Regions from separate parts of the Agrobacterium sp. 16-172Ci genome, predicted to be linked through region 2. Evidence: predicted binding sites of a transcription regulator. Region 2 holds the regulator's gene; each other region holds the start of a gene.
What was found. The regulator PhoB, encoded in region 2, activates phosphate uptake and scavenging genes when phosphate is short. The targets are predictions, from matches to a motif close to TGTCATNNANCTGTCAT.
Positions count from the first base shown of each region.

Region 1: a site for PhoB is predicted at 3,377-3,393, ahead of ACQZ40_RS24875 (LTA synthase family protein). Genes of this name have one in related genera too.
Region 3: a site for PhoB is predicted at 2,528-2,544, ahead of ACQZ40_RS06905 (YdcH family protein). Genes of this name have one in related genera too.
Region 4: a site for PhoB is predicted at 1,940-1,956, ahead of ACQZ40_RS00365 (DUF1045 domain-containing protein). Genes of this name have one in related genera too.

Region 1 is NZ_JBNWBW010000043.1:14,360-19,941, reverse strand. Features, by position in the region: gene sthA (Si-specific NAD(P)(+) transhydrogenase) at 1-321, opposite strand, end outside; gene ACQZ40_RS24880 (DUF1003 domain-containing protein) at 727-1,260, opposite strand; gene ACQZ40_RS24875 (LTA synthase family protein) at 1,378-3,318, opposite strand; gene ACQZ40_RS24870 (NAD+ synthase) at 3,541-5,220, shown strand; gene ACQZ40_RS24865 (glyoxalase superfamily protein) at 5,463-5,582, opposite strand, start outside.
Region 2 is NZ_JBNWBW010000001.1:409,089-414,670, reverse strand. Features, by position in the region: gene ACQZ40_RS02095 (aspartate aminotransferase family protein) at 1-1,063, opposite strand, end outside; gene ACQZ40_RS02090 (GcrA family cell cycle regulator) at 1,495-2,028, shown strand; gene phoB (phosphate regulon transcriptional regulator PhoB) at 2,409-3,092, opposite strand; gene phoU (phosphate signaling complex protein PhoU) at 3,123-3,848, opposite strand; gene pstB (phosphate ABC transporter ATP-binding protein PstB) at 3,945-4,760, opposite strand; gene pstA (phosphate ABC transporter permease PstA) at 4,775-5,582, opposite strand, start outside.
Region 3 is NZ_JBNWBW010000004.1:97,065-102,646, reverse strand. Features, by position in the region: gene ACQZ40_RS06920 (tetratricopeptide repeat protein) at 1-656, opposite strand, end outside; gene ACQZ40_RS06915 (thiamine phosphate synthase) at 665-1,318, opposite strand; gene ACQZ40_RS06910 (sulfite exporter TauE/SafE family protein) at 1,423-2,187, shown strand; gene ACQZ40_RS06905 (YdcH family protein) at 2,291-2,467, opposite strand; gene ACQZ40_RS06900 (YdcH family protein) at 2,702-2,905, shown strand; gene purE (5-(carboxyamino)imidazole ribonucleotide mutase) at 2,921-3,421, shown strand; gene ACQZ40_RS06890 (5-(carboxyamino)imidazole ribonucleotide synthase) at 3,433-4,509, shown strand; gene ykgO (type B 50S ribosomal protein L36) at 4,657-4,782, shown strand; gene ACQZ40_RS06880 (hypothetical protein) at 4,884-5,501, shown strand; gene ACQZ40_RS06875 (hypothetical protein) at 5,548-5,582, shown strand, end outside.
Region 4 is NZ_JBNWBW010000001.1:74,135-79,716, reverse strand. Features, by position in the region: gene phnE (phosphonate ABC transporter, permease protein PhnE) at 1-427, shown strand, start outside; gene phnE (phosphonate ABC transporter, permease protein PhnE) at 427-1,776, shown strand; gene ACQZ40_RS00365 (DUF1045 domain-containing protein) at 2,049-2,747, shown strand; gene ACQZ40_RS00360 (alpha-D-ribose 1-methylphosphonate 5-triphosphate diphosphatase) at 2,744-3,880, shown strand; gene phnN (phosphonate metabolism protein/1,5-bisphosphokinase (PRPP-forming) PhnN) at 3,877-4,476, shown strand; gene ACQZ40_RS00350 (AraC family transcriptional regulator ligand-binding domain-containing protein) at 4,564-5,582, shown strand, end outside.

The DNA of each region.
Region 1 (5,582 bases), on a different contig from region 2:
GCGGTTGCGGGCAAACTGGTGTTCCAGCACTTCCACTTCGTGATCCAGCGTGATGAGCAGGCGGCGGCGCAGGTCTTCGGCATCGATCTCCTGCTTGACGCGATAGGCGCGGCCGTAAAAACCGCGCTCGCGCCAGCCGGTGAGATTGAGCGCCGTCTCGCGCAGGGTCTTCGATGGAATGGTGCCGGTGTGCACGGAAACGCCGCCGACGCGGCTGCCCTTCTCGATGACCAGAACCCTCTTTTCGAGCTTGGCGGCCTGAATGGCGGCCCGTCTTCCCGCCGGACCGCTGCCGACAACAATCAGATCGAACTGGTGCATGAAAAACCCCGGAACAGAATTATTGCGATGACCGGATGTCGCATCCGGCATGGCGTCGCTGCGAAATGGTCATGATGCCATTTTGACGATGGGGAGTGATTCCCCTTCAGCCTTGCCCGCAAGAGTGCAATGCAACAAACGCCTGCGTCAATCTGTAGCGTAAGAATCTGACGGATTCGTAACTGGGGGTGGGGTTTCAGGAGGTTGTGCTATTTCTGGAGGGCAGAGGTGCGTGGGGCTTACCCCCCTCTGCCCTGCCGGGCATCTCCCCCTCAAGGGGGGAGATCGGCAGGAGGCGCGACCACCAGTTCATTCGCAAATGTAGAGATGGGCGAAACCTGCCCGCGAGTCGATCTCCCCCCTTGAGGGGGAGATGCCCGGCAGGGCAGAGGGGGGTAAGCGGCGTCAGTCTTCCTTCCGGGTGACATGGCGGTGAAGTGCCGCAAGGTCCTGACGGAGCGCGGCCAGTTCAGCCAGCACTTTCACATCGATCTTTTCATGCAGGGAAAGAACCTCAAGCTCGGCCTTCAGGTTCACCTCATAATCCTTGGCGGCCTCGAAACGGTCGCGGGCGGCCTGGCGGTTCTGCGACATCATGATGATCGGCGCCTGAATGGCCGCCAGCATGGAAAGCAGCAGGTTGAGGAAGATGAAGGGGTAGGGATCGAAGGCGCCGGTCGTCAGGATGATGGTGTTGATGACGGCCCAGAAGATCAGGAAAAAGCAGAAACCGAGGATAAAACCCCAGGAACCGCCGACCTTGGCGATATTGTCGGCCAGCCTGTCGCCGAAACTCGCGCCAGCGGAAAATTCCGCATTGGTGTCGCGCGAAATCAGTTTCTTCTGGTGCGACAGTTCCAGAATGCGCCGCTCCACTTCGCCGATTTCGCGAGAGGAACGCTTGAAATGCGAAACGATATAGTCGGAGATATCTGACACGGTGTGTCTCCGGTTCTGATGGGGCGATGCGGATGTTATCCCGAGATAAACCCGCATGGCGGTGGAATTCAAACGATTTCCACCGCCATGCGGTTCAGGCGTCCCCGCCGAAAAACATCAGACCGAGGGCGCGCCTTCGTGCAGCCAGTTGAAACCGGGGAAGAAGCGTTCGCGGCCATATTGCTGGCCGAACATCATGTCGAATTGCAGCAGGCGGTAGTCGCGCACCACGTCGGGAACGGCGTTCGGGGCAATTGACCAGTCGGGCAGGGCCTTGCCGTCGGTCGTCACCAGCATATGCCGGTCGATGACGGAAAAGGCCTGCTGCACGTCGCCAAGCGTGCCGGTATAGAAGGGATCGGAGAAGCCCGCCGTCTTCAGCACGTGATAGGGCAAAAGCGCCGGGCTGATGGTGCCGATATTCTTGCGCACGCCCTTCTTTGAGGACCAGACGACGAGCGGCGTCTCGTGTTCCTTCTTCATCACCTCCAGCGGCGCGCGGCGGCTGGCCACCATGCCCGGCATGTAGCCGCTTTCCACGAAGGTCTGGCCGAGCGGCGGCAGATGGTCGCCGAAGAGGACGACGATGGTTTCACGGTCGCGCTTCTTCGCCCAGCGCATCAGTTTCAGCAGCGCTTCGTCAGCTTCCGCCACCCCTTGCGAATAGGTGGCGAGCGCCTGCGAGGCCGAGGCGGATAGATCGCCTTCGACGCCGATGGTGTTTTCGGCGTAACGGGTCGCCTCGTAGGGACCATGTCCCTGAAGGGTGACGGCGAAGAGGAAGAGCGGGTTCTGCGCCTTTTCGGCCGTCGCCATGATCTCGTCCATCAGCGCATCGTCGGAGGCGAAGTTGCCGCGTTTTTCCATGGTTGGCAGCGTCTCTTCGGAGCGGAATTCCTCGAAGCCGAAATTCCTGTAGACCTGCTTGCGGTTCCAGAACCATTCCTGGAAGGGGTGCATGGCGATGGCGGAATAACCTTCGCCACGGAAGAAGCTGGCGAGCGAGGGCACCGGGCGGCGGATATATTGCTGATAGGGAATGCTGCCATAGGGCAGGAAGGCGTTGGAAAAGCCGGTCAGTGCCTCGAATTCCACATTCGCCGTCATGCCGCCGAATTCCGGGGAAAAGACGTTGCCGGACTGTTTGGCGCGGATCGTCGGCATGGGATCGGCGGAGAGGCTCACATTTTCCAGCCGCGTCGGATCCCACAGCGATTCGCTCATCAGCATGATGACATCGGGGTAATCGCCCTTGTTGGGGGCGAAGGCGGCGGGCTCGGAGGTCAGGTCGGCAATGGTGTTTTCGCCGTAACCCTGCGGCGCCGAGACATTGGCCATCGGAATATTGAAGGCAAAGGCCATCAGGAAGCCGTTATGGCGGTAATTTTCCTGCTGATCCCACATCATTGGAATGATGTTGAGGCGATCGCGCACCCAGGAATAATGCGAATAGTCCATAAGCGAGGCGAGACCCGCAAGAAGCGGCAGCGCCATCGCGAGACCGGCGGCGCGTTCGCGCAAGCTCAAGCCCGGTGAGTGGCGGCGCGCCAGCAGCCAGAGGCCCGTAAGTGCCGCAATCGTGGCGCAGATGCCGAGGGCGACGAGGGCTGCCGTCATCGGCTGGGCCTTCAGCATGGTCGGCAGAAGCTCGAGGATCTGCCGGCCGAACAGCAGGTCGGAGGGATAAAGCGGATCGGAAAGATAGGTCTGTTTCTGTGCCGAAATCAGCCCCGTCAGCGCGCAGAGCGGCGCAAGCGCGATCAGCGACAGGTAACGCCTGCCAAGAAGGGCATCCAGCGCCACGAGAAGGGCAAGCACGGCGGCAATGGTGGTCATGCCGGGGCGGGCGGAGGAGGTGAGGAAAGCGCCGACATCGGTGAGCGAACCGCGGGCGATCCACTCCAGCGCCACAACCAGCACGACGGACGCGACTGTCAGATTGGCAAGCGGATAGGCGATGCCCGAAAGCTTGGAAAGGCTCCTTGTCCATGCAGGCGAAAAGACAAAACCAGCCTTTTCGGAAGCCGTTGTTTTTGGCGCCGAATCTCTCAAACCCATACTCCGGTATTGCAGGCGGCACGGCCGATCCGGGGAGGTGAATCGGGTGTCGCAAAAGTGTCATGTAACTGTCACATAAGCGCGATGAACGCGACATGAACTTTGAAGAGTCTGGCCGGTGCGGCGATAACCTTAGCGTGAACGCGCGCGGCCGAAGCGTAACGGGCGTCGCCATGCAATTGCCGCGTTGCGGAGCGGCCACGGGCGCGGTATTGAAAAGCCATGAGCGACAGACACGATATAGAGAACCATCTCCGGATTGCCGTCGGGCAATTCAATCCCACCGTTGGCGACGTGGCGGGCAATCTCGCCAAGGCGCGCGAGGCAAGGGTCGATGCGGCGACGCAGGGCGCCGATCTTCTGCTTCTGACCGAGCTGTTCATATCAGGCTATCCGCCGGAAGATCTGGTGCTGAAGCCAGCTTTCCTGAAAGCATGCCTGAAAGCCGTGGAAGAGCTGGCGGCGGAAACTGCCGATGGCGGGCCGGGCGTCGTTATCGGTTTTCCGCGACAGGGTGAGGCGGGCCGGCACAATTCCGTGGCGCTTCTGGATGGCGGCAAGATCATCGCGCTGCGCGACAAGATCGACCTGCCCAATTACGGCGAATTCGACGAAAAACGCGTTTTCTCCGAAGGATCGATTTCCGGTCCCTATAATTTCCGTGGGGTCAGGATCGGTATTCCGATCTGCGAGGAAATCTGGAACGATATGGGTGTCTGCGAGACGCTGGCCGAAAGCGGGGCGGAAATCCTGCTGGTGCCGAACGGTTCGCCCTATTATCGCGGCAAGCTGGATGTGCGGCATCAGGTGGCGCTGCGGCAGGTTATCGAAAGCGGCCTGCCTCTCGTCTTCGCCAACCAGCTGGGCGGGCAGGATGAGCTGGTGTTCGACGGTGCAAGCTTCGGCTTCAATGCCGATAAGACGCTTGCCTTCCAGATGAGCCAGTTCGAGGCCACACTTGCCGTCACCGACTGGAAACGCACGGCAGACGGCTGGCATTGCGACAGCGGACCTTTCTCGAAGATTCCCGAAGGCGAGGAGGCGGATTACCGCGCCTGCATGCTGGGCTTCCGTGATTACGTCAACAAGAACGGCTTCAAGAGCGTGGTTCTCGGCCTTTCCGGCGGCATCGATTCGGCGATCTGTGCCGCCCTTGCCGTCGATGCGCTGGGCGAGGAGCGGGTGCGCTGCATCATGCTGCCTTACCGTTATACTTCGGAAGAATCGCTGAAGGATGCGGCCGATTGCGCCAAGGCGCTGGGCTGCCGTTACGACATCGTGCCGATCGTCGAGCCGGTGGAAGGATTCCTCTCGGCGCTTTCCGATCTCTTCGAAGGCACGGAAGAGGGCATTACCGAGGAAAACCTGCAGAGCCGCACGCGTGGCACGATTTTGATGGCCGTCTCGAACAAGTTCGGCTCCATGGTGGTGACGACGGGCAACAAGTCGGAAATGTCGGTGGGTTATGCCACGCTCTACGGCGACATGAATGGCGGTTTCAACCCCATCAAGGACCTCTACAAGATGCAGGTCTATGCCATTTCCAGCTGGCGCAACGCCCATGTGCCGCCGGGCGCGCTCGGCCCTTCCGGCGAAGTGATCCCGGCCAATATCATTTCCAAGGCCCCGTCGGCCGAATTGCGCCCCAACCAGACCGACCAGGATTCGCTGCCGCCCTATCCGGTGCTGGACGATATTCTGGAATGCCTTGTCGAGAAGGAAATGTCGGTCGAGGAAATTCTGGCGCGCGGTCATGATGTGGCGACCGTGCACCGGGTGGAGCATCTGCTCTATCTCGCCGAATACAAGCGCCGGCAATCGGCCCCGGGGGTGAAGATCACCAAGAAGAACTTTGGGCGTGACAGGCGTTATCCGATCACCAACCGGTTTCGGGATCGGTGATTGAAGGAAGACGCTGGTAGCGGATGTTTTGCCCGGCGTTGCCGCTCGTTTCTTCTCCCCGCCGGGGAGAAGGTGGCCCGAAGGGTCGGATGAGGGGGCAACGTTGCCGTAACTCACTACCCTTGCCCCCTCATCCCGCTACCGCGGACTTCTCCCCGGCGGGGAGAAGAAACAAGGGGCATGCGCTCGTTCCACAACATTAAACAAGCGGCGCGGAGAAAACCCCGCGCCGTTCACTTGTCTTAAATAGCCTGCCCCACATCGATGCGGTTGCCATCCGGGTCCTCAAACACAAAGGCGCGTAGGCCGTAATCCTTGTCCTGCAGGCCCTTGATGATGCGCAAGCCCTCACTCTTGCAAAG
Region 2 (5,582 bases):
GCAGATGCTCGGCGCGCATGGCCTGCAACAGCTCGCCCGATGGAACCTTGGCCTTGATGCCGAGAAGCAGGCCTTCGCCACGGATTTCCTCGATAACGTCAGGATAACGATCCTTCAGCGAAGCAAGGCCCTGGCGGAAGACCAGCGCGACATCACGAACCTTTTCCAGAAAGCCCTCGGAGAGGACGACATCGAGCACGGCGTTGCCGACAGCCATGGCCAGCGGGTTGCCGCCATAGGTGGTGCCATGCACGCCCGCCGTCATGCCGGAAGCGGCATCCGCCGTCGCAAGGCAGGCGCCGAGCGGGAAACCGCCGCCGATACCCTTGGCAACCGCCATGATATCCGGTGCAACGCCCGTCTGCTCATAGGCAAAGAGCTTGCCCGTACGGCCAACGCCGGTCTGGACCTCATCAAAAATCAGCAGCATGCCATGCTCATCGCAAAGCGACCGCAGCAGCTGCAGGAATTCCTTGGCTGGTGCGCGAATGCCACCCTCGCCCTGAATGGGCTCGATCAGAAGCGCGGCCGTCTCGGCCGTGATGGCGGCTTTCAGCGCATCGACGTCACCGAAGGGCACCTGATCGAAACCTTCGACCTTGGGGCCGAAACCTTCGAGATATTTCTGCTGGCCGCCGGCGGCAATCGTCGCCAGCGTGCGGCCATGGAAGGCGCCTTCGAAAGTGATAATCCGGAACTTTTCCGGATGCCCCTTGGAATAATGATAACGGCGCGCGGTCTTGATCGCGCATTCCAGCGCTTCTGCGCCGGAATTGGTGAAGAAGACCTTGTCTGCGAATGTCGCTTCCGTCAGGCGCTTTGCAAGCTTTTCCTGGCCCGGCACTTCATAAAGGTTCGAGACGTGCCAGACCTTCTCGGCCTGGGTCTTGATCGCCTCCACGAGGTGCGGATGGGCGTGGCCCAGCGAGTTGACCGCGACGCCGGCTGCAAAATCCAGATATCGTTCGCCGCTTTCCGTGAACAGCCAGACGCCCTCGCCTCGCTCGAAGCGCAGGGGGGCTCTTGCAAACGTATCGAACAATGGCGCGGCGGCTTCGGCCATGGCTGTATCACTCCTTGCGCGGATGCGCTGTCAGACGGTTGTCAATAGGCTTTCGGGGTTATCCCTTGCCTGAAAATCAAAAATGCCGCCTCGCGGCGGCAGGGGCACTATTGTCACTTCGCCTGCCGATGTCAACAAAAGTCCGCGTTTCCCGGGGTTCTCAAGCCCTAGTAGGTGGCGGCGAATGAGGCCCAAGGTGTTGCCTTTCAGACTCAACTCGCCAGCAAGTTGGGGAAAACCGGAAAATCGATTCGAGATGATTCCCGCGACTCTTGCCACGGAGTCTGCGTGGCACTAGGTTAATCGCTAATTACTAGACTGCATTGCGGCGGAACTAGTCACCAAAAATCAGGCAGAAACCACGCTCGCGGCACGCCCGCGAGGCGGAGAGGGATTCTGCCGACATTATACGCGACGAGCGGAGAAGCGGCATGAACTGGACAGACGAACGGGTCGAAAAACTCAAGAAATTGTGGTCCGAGGGGCTTAGCGCCAGCCAGATAGCAGCGCAGCTGGGCGGCGTCAGCCGCAATGCCGTCATCGGCAAGGTCCATCGCCTCAACCTGCCGGGACGCGTGAAGGCCGGCGGCCCGGTTACTTCGGCGCGTTCCGCGCCCAAGCGCACTGCCGCCCCTGCCCCGCGCGCGGCGAATTTTGCGACCCGCGTCAGCGCAGCACCTGCACGCGCGTTGAACCGCTCGAGCGCGGCAACGGCGCTGCACGAGGAGATCGATATCGAGACCGCCGAAGTTCTCGATTACGTTCCCTCCAAAAATGTCGTTACGCCGATCTCCCGCCGCCTGACGCTGACGGAACTGACGGAGCGCACCTGCAAGTGGCCGGTCGGCGATCCGCTGAAGGATGATTTCCATTTCTGCGGTTGTGAAGCACTGGAATCTTCGCCCTATTGCAAGTTCCATGCAAAGCTTGCCTACCAGCCGGTAAGCGAGCGTCGCAAGGCTTGAGTGTTGCGGCACGCATTCGACACTCAAAAACTACGGGCCTTCGGGCCCGTTTTTTTGTGGCGGAATCCAAGGTGGTTCTGGAACAGAGCGCACGCTGTCTAAGAGGCGCTCCCCATCCCTGTTCTTGCGCATTCTCCGGATGTAAAACCGCGATGGGCCCCTTGCGGCAAATGCTCGGAATTTATCGGCGACGTGCCGCGCCCTTCCTCCCGACAGGTTTCACCGCGCAATCCGGCTTTCAGCAGACCTTCTATCGCTCAAAAGAACAAGGATACGCATGTGCGGAAGGTTCAAAATCGAAAGGCCCGACACCGTTCCGGTCTCGGGCCTTCTGATTTTTAGGGAATTTATCCCGAGTGAAACCATCGGTTTCGGTTTTCTCAGGCTTCCATTGAATATCCGGCGCCGCGCACGGTGCGGATGACATCCTGCATATGCGAAAAATTGAGCGCCTTGCGCAGACGTCCGACATGCACGTCGACGGTGCGCTCATCCACATAGATATCGTGACCCCACACACCATCCAGCAATTGCGAGCGGGAAAACACCCGGCCGGGAGAGGTCATCAGGAATTCCAGCAGGCGGAACTCCGTCGGGCCGAGGCGCACTTCGCGGCTCTTGCGGTGAACGCGATGGGTCTCGCGATCCAGTTCGATATCGCCGCATTTCAGCACCGAAGACAGAACCTCCGGGCGGGCGCGGCGCAGCATCGCCTTGACGCGGGCCATGAGTTCCGGTGTCGAGAACGGCTTGACGACATAATCGTCGGCGCCGGTGGCGAGGCCGCGAACCCTTTCGCTTTCCTCGCCGCGCGCCGTCAGCATGATGATGGGCAGGCGCTCGGTTTCCGGCCGCATCCTGAGCCGACGGCAAAGTTCGATACCGGAAACGCCGGGAAGCATCCAATCCAGGATAAGGAGGTCCGGAATACGTTCCTGCAGCCTGATTTCTGCCTCGTCTCCACGGGGTATCGTGTCGACGTCATATCCCTCAGCCTCGAGATTGTAACGAAGCAGGACGCTCAGCGCTTCCTCATCTTCCACAACTGCAATCTTGGGCACCATATACTAACTCCGCAAGCCGCTGCCTGTCTGTTACTCGGTCACCGAACCGAGCGTGTTGGAACTGTCGTCCTTCGGACGCTCGCCTTCCGGCTGGCTGCCGGTGGTCATGTAATAGATCGTTTCGGCGATATTGGTGGCGTGGTCGCCGATACGCTCGATGTTCTTGGCGCAGAACAGAAGATGCGTGCAGGTGGTGATGTTGCGCGGATCTTCCATCATGTAGGTCAGAAGCTCACGGAAGAGCGACGTGTACATGGCGTCGATTTCTTCGTCGCGCTCGCGAATGGCATTGGCCTTCTCGGCGGAACGCGTGGAATAGACGTCCAGCACTTCCTTGAGCTGCACCAGCGCCAGTTCCGACAGGTGTTCGATGCCACGGGCGAGCTTGCGCGGCACGCCGGTGCCGGCAACCGCGATGACGCGCTTGGCTGTGTTTTTGCCAAGGTCGCCGACGCGTTCAAGGTCAGCTGCAATACGCAGGGTGCCGATGATCTCGCGAAGGTCTGCCGCCATCGGCTGGCGTTTGGCGATGGTGACGATGGCCTTGTCGCCGATCTCGCGCTCGGCGTGGTCGAGGATCGCATCGTCGGAAATGACCTTCTGGGCGAGCGCGGCATCGGAATTGACGAGCGCGCGCACGGCGTCGGCGCACATCTGCTCCGCAAGACCGCCCATTTCGGCGATACGACGCGTAAGGAATTTCAGTTCGTCGTCATAGGCCGACAGAATATGCGAATGGGTCGTTGTCTGTGTCATGGTCTAGTCCTCCGGCTTGGCCTGCATGCGCGTACCCGGAAGCGGGCACGGCAGAAGCACCAGTCTTGTTCGGTTTCGATAAAGCGCCGGCCGGGATCAGCCGAAGCGGCCCATGATGTAATCCTGCGTGCGCTGGTCGTCCGGATTGGTGAACATCTTGTCGGTTTCGTTTTCCTCGACAAGATGACCAAGATGGAACATGGCCGTGCGCTGGGAAACACGCGCCGCCTGCTGCATGGAGTGCGTGACGATGACGATGGTGTAATTGGTGCGCAGCTCGTGGATCAATTCTTCGACCTTTGCGGTCGCGATCGGGTCGAGAGCCGAGCAGGGCTCGTCCATCAGGATCACTTCCGGGCTGACGGCAACGGCGCGTGCGATGCACAGACGCTGCTGCTGACCGCCGGAAAGACCGGTGCCGGATTCGTGCAGACGATCCTTAACCTCGTTCCAGAGACCCGCCTTCTGCAGGCTCTGCTCGACGATCTGGTCCATATCCGCCTTATTGCGGGCGAGACCATGGATGCGCGGACCGTAGGAAATGTTTTCATAGATCGACTTCGGGAAGGGGTTCGGTTTCTGGAACACCATGCCGACGCGGGCGCGCAATTCCACGACGTCAATCGCCTGATCGTAGATATCGTCGGTGTCGAGCGTGATCTTGCCGGTGACCCGGCAACCGTCGATCGTGTCGTTCATACGGTTCAGGGTACGCAGGAAGGTGGATTTGCCGCAGCCGGACGGGCCGATAAGCGCGGTCACCGTATTTTCCCGAACGTTGAGGTTCACGTCGTAAAGCGCGCGCTTTTCGCCGTAATAAACCGAAACGTCCTTGCCGATCATCTTGTATGAGACTTCATTCATTTTCTTGTCCAGCGCCTTTTCAACTGCTGCTTCCGACAACATGTTCATTGCTCAAGCTCCCTCTACCAGCGCCGTTCGAAGCGGCGACGCAACAGGATTGCGCCAACATTCATGACGATGAGGAACAAAAGCAGGATGATGATAGCGCCGGATGTCCTTTCGACAAAGGCGCGCTCGGCTTCGTTCGCCCACATGTAAATCTGCACCGGCAGGGCCGTGGACGGATCCATCGGCGTTGTCGGATAATTCGCAACGAATGCCACCATGCCGATCAAGAGCAGCGGCGCCGTTTCGCCCAGCGCATGGGCGAGACCGATGATGGTGCCGGTCAGAATGCCGGGCATGGCGAGCGGCAGCACATGGTGGAAGATCGTCTGCATCTTGGAAGCGCCGAGGCCAAGGGCGGCGGCGCGGATAGACGGCGGCACGGCTTTCAGGGCAGCGCGCGTCGCGATGATGATCGTCGGCAGGGTCATCAGCGTCAGGACGAGGCCGCCGACCAGCGAGGCCGAGCGCGGAAAGCCCATGAAGTTGATGAAGACCGAGAGGCCGAGCAGACCGTAAACAATCGAAGGAACGGCCGCGAGATTGTTGATATTCACCTCGATAAGATCCGTCAGACGGTTCTTCGGGGCGAATTCCTCGAGATAGATGGAGGCCGCAACGCCAATTGGCAATGACAGCACCAGCACGATCAGCATCATGTAGAAGGAGCCGATCAGCGCCACACCGACACCCGCCGCTTCCGGACGGCTCGACGCGCCGTTGACGAAGATGCCGGTATTGAAATGTTTGCCGAGCTGGCCACTTTCGGCGAGCTGGTTCATCCAGCCGAGTTGCTGGTTCGAGATACGGCGATTGGCTTCATCC
Region 3 (5,582 bases), on a different contig from region 2:
TAGAACGGCAAAGCCATCAGCAGACCCTTGGCGCCGGGATTTTCCGAAACCAATATCTGGCCCCAGTTGAACTGGGCAGAGGCGTTGCCAGCTTCCGCCGCACGGCGCATGAAATCGTCGGCCTTCGCCTTGTCGCGGGTGACGAATTTGCCTTCCATCAGGATCAGCGCGAATTTGAACATGGCGACGGGATCGCCACCCTGAGCCGCCTGCTGGTACCAGAAAGCGGCGGTCTTCTCGTCACGGGCGATGCCCAGACCACGCGACATCATTTCCGCCACCAGCGTCTGGGCGGCTGCGTCACCGTTCTGCGCGCGGTTCAGCGCCTTGTCGAGCGCCTGCACATATTCGCCGCGCTGGAAATGCCCGTAAGCTTCGTCCACCCGGCCCTTGAATTCCTTTTCAGGCGGCAGCGCCGGCAATTCCGCGCCCATGCGCTGATAGACATTCACGCCTGCCGACGGCTGCAAGTCCTTCTGCTCTTCGGATTGCACCCGGCCCTGACGGGTCGGCTGAGCCTCATTTTCCAGCTGGCGGGACAGCGCATTGCTTTCGCTCTGCGGCCCGGACTGGGCAAAAGCGACACCCGCCGGCGCGCCGAAAGCGAGCGCCAACAGCGAAACGGAAAGGCAGAGGTGAACCGAGCGCATGATCATCGCCTGTATCAACCGTCAAACCGTGGCGCTTTTTCGTCAAGCAGGGCGTTGATTTCAGAAACGGCCTGGGCGGCGCCGGTGGCGTTATCGAAAACGCCGCTGCGCATCGCCACGAACTCCACACCGGTTTCGGCCACGGCCACCACAGAGGACACATCGGTACCACCCATGACGATGGCCGGGATTTCGATCATCGAGGCCCACCACTCGCCGAGCGCCAGGTTTTTGGGGTGCGCTTCCGGCTTGATGTCGCCTTCGAGCTTGCCGAAAAACACATAATCCGGATTGGCCTCGCCCTGCTCCAGCGCCTTGTGACGGTCATCCGCATTGCCGCCGCCGACGATGAGCTTCGGCGTGAATTTTTCCACTGCCTCGGCAAGCGCCTCGCCATTGCCAACCACATGCAGGCCATCCGCCTTCACGCGACCGGCAACGCGGCTGTCGCCGGCGATGAGCGCTGCCGCACCTGCCTTCTGGACAAGCGGCACGATCAGTTCGGCGCGTTTCTGGAAAGCGGCGTCATCCAGACCATATTGCGGAATGATGACGGAAGCGACATCGCCGCCCCGCAATGCATCTTCCACCTCTGTCGCCTGCTTTTGCGCGTCGTCCGATTGCGGAACGATCAGGACAAGGCGGCAACGATCTTCAACTAGGGTCATCGGTTCGTCCATTTCAGACAGAAGACGCTTACCGCGCAATCTGCACTCGTTTTCATATGACAAATCCGATAAACCGGACCGGCGAAAGGATCAACTGTCCATCCATGCTCACCGATTTTCATTTTTATCTCGTCGCCATCCCCGCAGTCGTGCTCGTCGGCCTTTCCAAGGGCGGGCTGGGCGGTGCTCTGGCCCTTATGGGCGTGCCGCTGATGGCGCTTGCCGTATCGCCCGTGCAGGCGGCGGCCATCTTCCTGCCGATCCTGATCGTCATGGATATCGTGGCGCTTTTTGCCTGGCGGCACTACAACCACCGGGAAACGCTCCTCATCATGCTGCCGGGCGCAATCGCCGGTATCGCGCTCGGCTGGGCGACCTCGAGCCTCATTTCCGCGGACGCCATGCGTCTCGTCGTCGCCTCTGTCACGATCCTGTTCGTACTGCGTTACTTCTATGAGAGCTTCAAAAGCCGCAAAGGCCAGGAAATTCCGGCCAAGCCACAAAGACCCGCTGCTGCAACCCTCTGGTCCAGCCTGTCGGGTTATGCGAGTTTCGTGGCGCACGCGGGCGGTCCGCCCTTCCAAATCTATGTTCTGCCGCTGAAGCTCGATCCAAAGACCTATACCGGCATGAGCGTGCGTTTCTTCGCCATCATGAATGCGATCAAGCTCATTCCCTATTTCGCGCTCGGCGCACTGGACGCCACCAACCTCAAGACATCGGCAAGCCTGCTGCCGGTGGCGATGCTGGCGACGCTTGCCGGCGCCAGGGTGGTGAAATATCTGAAACCGGCCGTGTTTTACCCACTCATGTATGCCATGGCGCTGATTGCGGCGCTTAAACTGCTGTGGGACGGGCTGCCGTTCTAAATCCGACAATAAAAAAGCTCTGGCAGCAGGTTTTCGCCGCCAGAGCTCGAAAGGCTCAGACCGTCGACCCCTCATTCATCGAGGGCCGACGGTCTGGCATAAATCAATGTCTTGTCGAGGCCTTGAGCCTCTGCAGTTCATCCTTCAGGCGCAGTTTTCGACGTTTAAGGTCCGCGATCTCTCTATCGTCAGACGACGGGGAAGCAAGAATACTTTCGAGCTCCTCCTCCAGAGCACCGTGTTTCTTTTCGAGCGATGCAATATGAGCCTGAATGGTCATGCGGCACGTCCTTCCTTTTTGAACCTACCTCCAGCTCTCCATCGCTGGAGTTTCAGGTTTACGACGGCAATGTGACACGGATCGCGCCGCTTGTCGAAGGCGAAATGAAGGCAATAAGTGGGCAATTTGGTCGCAAGGGATAACTTCCCGTTACCGCGATTTGATGATAGAGGCTCGTGAACGATCACAGACGCGCCGGAGCCGATCCGGCTGGCATAAAATGGGGATGACGAGATGCCCGATCAGGACCAGGCGGACATCAGGCTCACGCTGGCGCGGCTGCGCCAGGAGCATGAGGATTATGACGCGGCGATCAACGCGATGATCCAGACCAGCTGCGATGCGCTGAGAATACAGCGCATGAAAAAGAAGAAGCTGGCCGTCAAGGACAAGATGACCCAGCTCGAAGACCAGGTCATTCCCGATATCATCGCCTGAGCCCGGAGACATTACGTGACAGCAGAAACGCCCCCCGTCGCCATCATCATGGGCAGCCAGTCCGACTGGGAGACCATGAAGAACGCCGCCGATACGCTGGATGCGCTTGACATCGAATACGAAGCCCGCATCATTTCCGCCCACCGCACCCCGGACCGGCTTTATGACTTCGCCAATAGCGCGAAGGACGAAGGCTTCAAGGTCATCATCGCCGGTGCGGGCGGTGCTGCCCACCTGCCGGGCATGACGGCCTCGATGACGCCGCTTCCGGTCTTCGGCGTTCCGGTGCAGTCCAAGACCATGTCCGGTCAGGACAGCCTCTATTCCATCGTGCAGATGCCCGCCGGCATTCCGGTTGGCACGCTCGCCATCGGCAAGGCAGGCGCGATCAATGCGGCCCTTCTTGCCGCCGCGGTTCTGGCGCTGAGCGACGACGACCTCGCCGACCGGCTGGATGCCTGGCGTGCGCGCCAGTCGGCGGCTGTCGCGGAATATCCAATGGACAGCACCCAGTGACGACAAAAGTGATGGCAAAGACGACCAACCTGACCATCGGCATCATCGGTGGCGGGCAGCTCGGGCGTATGCTGGCGATGGCCGCAGCCCGCCTCAACCACCGTACCATCGTACTCGAACCGCAGGCCGATTGTCCGGCTGCGCAGGCCTGCAACGAGCAGATCGTGGCGGAATATGACGACGAAAACGCGCTTGCGGAACTCGCAAGCCGTTGCGATGTCGTGACCTACGAATTCGAGAACGTGCCTGTTGCGGCCGCCGAAAAGCTCAGCCTCTCCGTTCCCGTCTATCCGCCTCCGAAAGCGCTCAGCGCCTCGCAGGACCGGTTGACGGAAAAGCGCTTCCTCAATGGCTGCGGTATCCCGACTGCTGATTTCCGTGCTGTGGACAGCCAGGAAGAGCTGGAGGCCGCATTGGCCGCCTTCGGTGGCAAGGGCGTTCTGAAAACCCGTCGCATGGGTTATGACGGCAAGGGCCAGCGTCTTTTCCGCGGTGGGGAAGACCTCGCAGGCGCTTTTGCGGCGCTCGGCGGCGTGCCGCTGATTCTCGAGAGCTTCATCTCCTTCGAGCGGGAAATTTCGATCATCGCCGCCCGTTTCCTGGATGGAACCGTTACCTGCTATGATCCGGCCGAGAACGTTCATCTGAACGGCATTCTACACACGTCCAGCGTTCCGGCCGCACTTTCCGACGCCGCGAGGGAAGTTGCCGTGCAATCGGCGGAAAAGCTTCTGGCTGCGCTGGATTATGTCGGTGTCACCGGCATCGAATTCTTCGTCCTGCCGGATGGTTCGCTGGTCGCCAATGAAATGGCGCCGCGCGTTCACAATACCGGCCACTGGACGGAGGCGGCCTGCGTAATCTCGCAATTCGAACAGCATATCCGGGCCGTATCGGGCCTTACTCCCGGCAGCACGGATCGCCATTCGGATTGCGTCATGACCAACCTCATCGGCGACGACATCGACGATGTACCGGCATGGCTGTCGAAAAAAGACTGTCTCGTGCATCTCTACGGCAAGACGGAAGCACGGCCGGGCCGCAAGATGGGCCATGTGACCGAGCTTTTGCGCACAGGAAAAGCCTAGTCTTTTAAGGCAAAGACACGGGCAAGTGTTGACAGGCAGGGCTCAAACGGGTATCTGCCTGCCAACCGAAAAGAGCGCGCCCCGTTGCGCGCTTTTGATTGTTTGAATAAGCACGGCAGAAACCGTGCAAAACTGCGGACCAGTAAAATGAAGATCAAGAATTCGCTTAAAGCGCTTAAGGCCCGTCATCGCGATAACCGCCTGGTTCGCCGCAAGGGCCGCGTCTACATCATCAACAAGCAGAACCCGCGCTTCAAGGCTCGTCAGGGCTGATTGACTGCGACTGCGGTTCGCGATCAAGCTCGCGGATCACTTTGTTGACAGAGCAGAAGTTTGCATTTGATATTGGGCGCAGTCGGGTTAAGCTTTAACCCATGCGCCCAAATCGTTTTTGCACGGCTATCATCCTCGCCCAGGGCTTCCTGTTTTCAAGCCTCCCGCTTTCGGGAATGGCTGCCATTGCCCACGCGGCAGACGGGCAACCGCCTGCTGTCGCGGACTCACCTTCACCCGCCAAGACGATCGACACGCTTTTCGCATCGCTGAAAAAAGAACGGAATGCGGTCAAGGCGCGCAGCATCGCCAACCAGATCGCCTCCGAATGGAATGATTCCGGCAGCGCAACGGTCAACCTGCTGATGCAATGGGCGGGCGAAGCCGCAGACGAAAAGCGCAACGCCGCCGCTTACGATTTTCTCGACCAGGTCATTCTGCTCGATCCGGACTATGTGCAGGCGCCCTATCGCCGCGCCATGGTGCATTTTGCCGATGGCGACACCCGCAAGGCGATGGCGGATATTAACCTGACACTGGAAAGGGAGCCGCGCTATTTCCCGGCGCTGGCAAGCCTCGCCAATATCCTCGAAGCCTCGGGCCGCGACGAGCTGGCGCTGAAGGCGTGGGAACGTTATCTGGCGCTCTACCCCGCCGACAACGACGCCCGCAAGGAGGCCGTCGACCTTTCGGAAAAGCTGGCCGGCACGCGCGGCTGAATTCGATACCACTGATTTTATTTATTGGACTTAGCAGGGCTTTATTTTGGCAGAGCAGAATGAATTTAAAGCAGCCGAAAG
Region 4 (5,582 bases), 330 kb from region 2:
GTCGATCGGCCCGATCGCCGCGATCATCGCGATTTCAGTCCACACGATCGGCGCTCTGGGCAAGCTGTTCTTCGAAGTGGTGGAAAATGCCGACATGAAGCCGGATGAAGGCTTGCGCGCCGCCGGCGCCAACTGGCTGGAACGAGTGCGCTTCGCCATCGTGCCGCAAGTTCTGCCCAATTTCGTCTCTTACGCGCTGCTGCGCGCCGAAATCAACGTGCGCGCCTCCACCATCATCGGTGCCGTGGGCGGCGGCGGTATCGGCGAGGTCTTCCGCCTGTCGATCGGTAACGATCATGCGTCGAAGACCTATGCCATCATCATCCTTCTGCTGATCACCATCATCGCCGTCGACCAGTTTTCCGGCTGGCTGCGCCGCAGGCTGATCGGTCATCAATCCTTCGAATTCGGACGGGGAGCGGCCTGATGTCGTCCAGCTTCATTCTCAACACCGCCGACCGCGAGAGATTGACGGCCGCGCATCCGCACGTGTTCAATCGCGGTTTCATGCAGCGATATGGTCTGCTCGTCGGCCTTCTCGCCGTCACCGTCTATCTCATCGGCTGCTTTTTCTTCTTCAATGTCGGCCCGGCCTTCATGCAGGGCCGGTGGGATCGTGCCTCGAGCTATATTCAGGACTGGTATTCCTGGCGTGCCCAGCCGCGCCTGCGTTTCGAAGACGGCAAGGTTGAGCCGCAATGGTCCAGCCGCGGGCAATATCCGGTCGATGCAAAGATCGACTGGCTGCAGCCCCTGCCGGGTGGCGGCTACAGCGTCGTTTATGCGGGCATGGAAAACCGCCTCGACGTGACCCCGACCCGGGTGGATGTCTATGTCGACGGCAAGAATTATCCCGTCATCATCAATGGAGAACAGGCCCGGGCATCCGACGACGTGCCGCAGGAAATCCAGCAGGACGGCAACAAGGTTCTCGTGCATTTTGGTTTTGCCGGACAGGCGGAAATCCGCACCAGTCAGGTCTATGTCCAGCGTCGGTTCCTCGGATGGGCGAATTTCCTGTTCGACACCAAATCGGAATTCTGGGGCAAGGGCTATGGCGAACTCGCCGCTCTCGCGCTGTGGGGAGAAAGGCTCGATCCCGAGCGCTCCAATATCGGCCACATGGTGGATGATTTCCTCGACAACAGCGTCTGGCAACATGCCGATATTCTTTCCAAGCTGATGCAGACGCTGGTCATGGCCTTTGTGGGCACGCTGTTCGGCACGCTCGTCGCCCTGCCGCTCGCCTTCATCGCCGCGCGCAACATCACCGCCAACAAGGCTGCGAACTGGGGCATGAAGCGGCTATTCGACTTCCTGCGTTCCATCGACATGCTGATCTGGGCGCTGTTCTTCACCCGCAGCTTCGGCCCCGGACCGATCCCCGGCATTGCCGCGATCTTCTTTACCGACACCGGAGCGCTCGGCAAGGTCTATGCCGAGGCGCTGGAAAATGTCGACGACAAGCAGCGCGAGGGTGTCAAATCTGTTGGCGCTTCCCCGATTGCGGTCAACCGCTTCGGTGTGCTGCCGCAGGTCCTGCCGGTCTTCATTTCGCAGTCACTCTATTTCTGGGAAAGCAATACCCGCTCCGCCACCATCATCGGCGCGGTGGGCGCGGGCGGCATCGGTCTGAAACTGCTGGAAGCGATGGGCACCAATGCCGACTGGGACAAGGTCGCCTATATGGTCCTGCTTATCCTCCTCGTCGTTTTCCTGTTCGACCACATCTCCAATTCGCTGCGTTCACGCCTGATCGGCAAAACACAACACTAGGTCTGAGGGAATGAAATGGCGAACGTCGTAACGATGTTCGTCATCTTCGCCAGACACTCGCGCTGTCCCGATTTATGCCGGCCCCATCCCGTCATCATGTCCGCCTGTGTCTTCAGCACATTCGGAAGGGTTACCGCATTTCCAATGCGCTTTTTTCCTTCGGCATCATCATTCTGTCACGGAAACCAATTACCTCGCACTCCTGACCTTGCGGGAAGCTGGCGAGTCACGCCAAATAGCTTCTCATCCCTGGTCTCCCATGACACTGAAGAGTGCTTGCCGTGCGCTATGCCATCTATTTTTCTCCGGCTAAAGATCACCCGCTGACTGAGGCAGCGTCACGCTGGCTGGGCCGCAACGCATTTTCCGGCACGCTGCATGACGACCACGACGACTATGCCGAGATCACGGAGGAGCCGCGCCGTTACGGTTTCCACGCGACCCTGAAGGCTCCTTTCGAGCTTGCCGAAAAATACAGCGAAGCGGAGCTGCTCACGGCCTTCGAAGATTTCGCGGCCAGCCAGTCCACCTTCGAAATTCCACGTGTCATCGTCGGTGCGCTCGGGCCCTTTTTCGCACTGGTCCCGGACCGCACCTATCAGCCACTGCAGGATTTTGCCGCCGAGATCGTCGATCATTTCGACCGGTTTCGCGCGCCTCTGTCGGAGACCGATATTGCCCGTCGGCGGCCACAGATGCTGACGGAGAGCCAGCGGCAGAATCTGTCGCTCTGGGGTTATCCGCATGTCATGGATGATTTCCGTTTTCATATGACACTGACCGGCCGCATCGACGAGAGCGAGCAGCCCGCCATGCACAAGGTGCTTTCGGCGCGGTTTTCCGAATTCACCGATCGACCTCTCAGCATTTCCGGCCTCGCCTTGTTCATTGAAGAAACGCGCGGGGCGCCCTTTACCGTTCATAGCTGGCACCCCCTTGGCCAGCCACCAAAGAAAGATGCGAACCCATGACCGAGCACGCCCTTTCCAATGCCCGTATCGTTCTGGAAGACGATATTATTCTGGGCTCTGTCCTGATCCGTGACGGCAAGATCGCCGATATCAGCGAAGGTGCTTCCAAAACCGGCGAAGACCTGGAAGGCGATTATTTGATCCCGGGTCTGGTGGAACTGCATACCGACCATCTTGAGCAGCATTATTCGCCGCGCCCCGGCGTGATCTGGGACAAGATCGCCGCCATTCAGGCCCATGACGCCCAGGTGGCCGCCTCCGGCATTACCACCGTATTCGACTGCCTGCGGCTCGGCTCGGATGAGGACGGCGGCTTCAAGAAGGGTGAAATGCGCGAAATGGCTGACGCCATCGAGGCCGCGGCAGATCAGAACCGCCTTCGTTCGGATCACCTGCTGCATCTGCGCTGTGAAGTCGCCTCCTCGGATGTGCTGGACCATTTCGAAGACTTCGAAACCGATCCGCGCGTGCGGCTGATTTCCCTGATGGACCACTCCCCGGGGCAGCGCCAGTTCCAGTCGATGGATCAATATATCTTCTACTACCAGAAGAAGCGTGGGCTGAGCGACGAGGCTTTCGCCGAGTTCGTGCGGCGTCGGCAGGCGGCGTCGGCGGAATATTCCGCCAAGCACCGCGATTATCTGGCCGCCCGCTGCGCCGAGCGCGGCATCACCGTCGCAAGCCATGACGACGCCACCGAAGCGCATGTCGGCGAGGCTATCGGCCACGGCGTGAAACTGGCGGAATTCCCCACCAGCGTCGAAGCCGCAAAAGCCTCGCACAGCGCCGGCATGAGCGTGCTGATGGGTGCGCCGAACATCGTTCGCGGCAAGTCCCACTCCGGCAACATCGCCGCCCGCGACCTCGCCGAGATCGGCGTGCTGGATGTTCTTTCTTCCGACTATGTGCCCTTCAGCCTGCTCTTCGCGCCATTCCTGCTCGCCGATCAGGTAGAAGCCATCAGCCTGCCGGAGGCGCTGCGCATGGTCACCGCCACCCCGGCGCGCACCGTCGGCCTTCTCGATCGCGGTCGTATCGCGACGGGATTGCGGGCCGATCTGGTCCGGGTTCACCGCGAGGATGGTGTGCCGGTCGCCCGTTCCGTCTGGCGTCAGGGCAAGCGCGTGGCATGACCGACGATGGGCAGGATAGCCGGCGCGCGGCATCGCCCGGCACGATGATCGTGATTGTCGGCCCGAGCGGGGCCGGCAAGGACACACTGATGGACTATGCCGCAGCGCGATTGTGCGGACGGCCGGGCTTTCACTTCACCCGCCGCGTCATTACCCGCAGCGGCGATGCGGGGGGTGAAAACCACGATGCCGTTTCGATGCACGAGTTCAACCGACTGGAAGATGCGGGCGCCTTCGCGGTGTCCTGGCAGGCGCATGGGCTGAAATATGGCATCCCGGCCGCGGTCTATCGTCACCTCAATGCGGGAGACGTGGTCATCGCCAACGGTTCGCGTTCCGCCCTGCCGCATTTCGGCACCGCCTTTTCCCGTCTCAAGGTCGTGAACATCGTCGCTCGGCCGGAGGTTTTGGCAATGCGCCTTGAGCAGCGCGGGCGGGAAAGCCGGGACGATATTCTCCGGCGGCTGGAACGCAGCTCGTTGACAGTCGCTGGAGACTTCGACGTCACGACCGTCGATAATAGCGGCGCTATCGAAGATGCCGGCAAAGCCATCATGCAGGTGCTCAAGCAAAGCGCAGACATCGGTCGCACTTAATATTCCGAAGCCGGGCTGCTCGACAAACGCTTTCTCAAGGCTTACCATCAGGCGACAATTTCCAAACATGGTACGCCAAGGCGAGGGATGCCCGAGAAAAGGGTCAGCGACGAGATAAGTGTGGTGGCCGGTCTGGCTGCCGGCGTCAGCAATTATGCCCGGTCACGGGGCATCGATATCGCACCGATCTGCAAGGCTCTGGACATTGATCCAGCCATATTCAGCAGCCTGACGGAACGCATAAGCCTCGATAGATTTTCCCGGCTGCTCGAAACCTGTGCACTGATTTCCGGCGACGACGTCTTCGGTCTGCAATGCGCCTCCACCTTTCCAGCGGGTGCATCCGGCGCGTTCGGATATGGGCTGATCAGCGCACCGACGGTAAGGGCGTTCCTGCGTTTTCTTCAGGACCATGTTTATTACGCCACCAATAACAGCAATTTCACCATGGTAACGGATGCCACGCAGGTAACCCTGTCATGGTCCTTCGCGCCGGTTATTGCCAAGCGCGATCAATATGTGGATTTGTCGCTCGCCGTCCTGATACAGCGTCTCCGCGATATTCTCGGAGATCGTATCAACCAGATCGAGATCGGTCTGGAGCGGCCGAAACCGAATAATATTCAGCTATTTAAAGAAAGAATGACCAGGCGCGTCAGTTTTTCCCAGCCGATCCATACCATGCGTCTGCCGGTACCGCTTCTCGATGTGGTCAATCCGAATGCGGATGAGCGGCTGTTCGAGCTGATGAACCTGCAATGCCGCATGTTGCGACCGGAAACATCGGCGGACGCGACCCATTTCATTGACCAGGTGAAGCGGTATATGCAGATGCGGCTCTCGGATGCCGAGCTTTCGCTCGGCGAGATCGCTCCCTATTTCAACCTGTCGGAACGGAGTTTTCAACGGCGGCTCGCAGAGCTCGGCACCAATCTCAACGAGATAAAGGATGCCATTCGCAAAAATGCCGGTTTCAAACTCCTCGTGGAAAGCGATCTTCCGGTATCCGACATCAGTTACAGGCTTGGCTATTCGACACCCGGTGCGTTTTCGCGTTCCGTTTCGCGCTGGTTCGGGGCAACACCGACCGACATTCGCAAGAAACA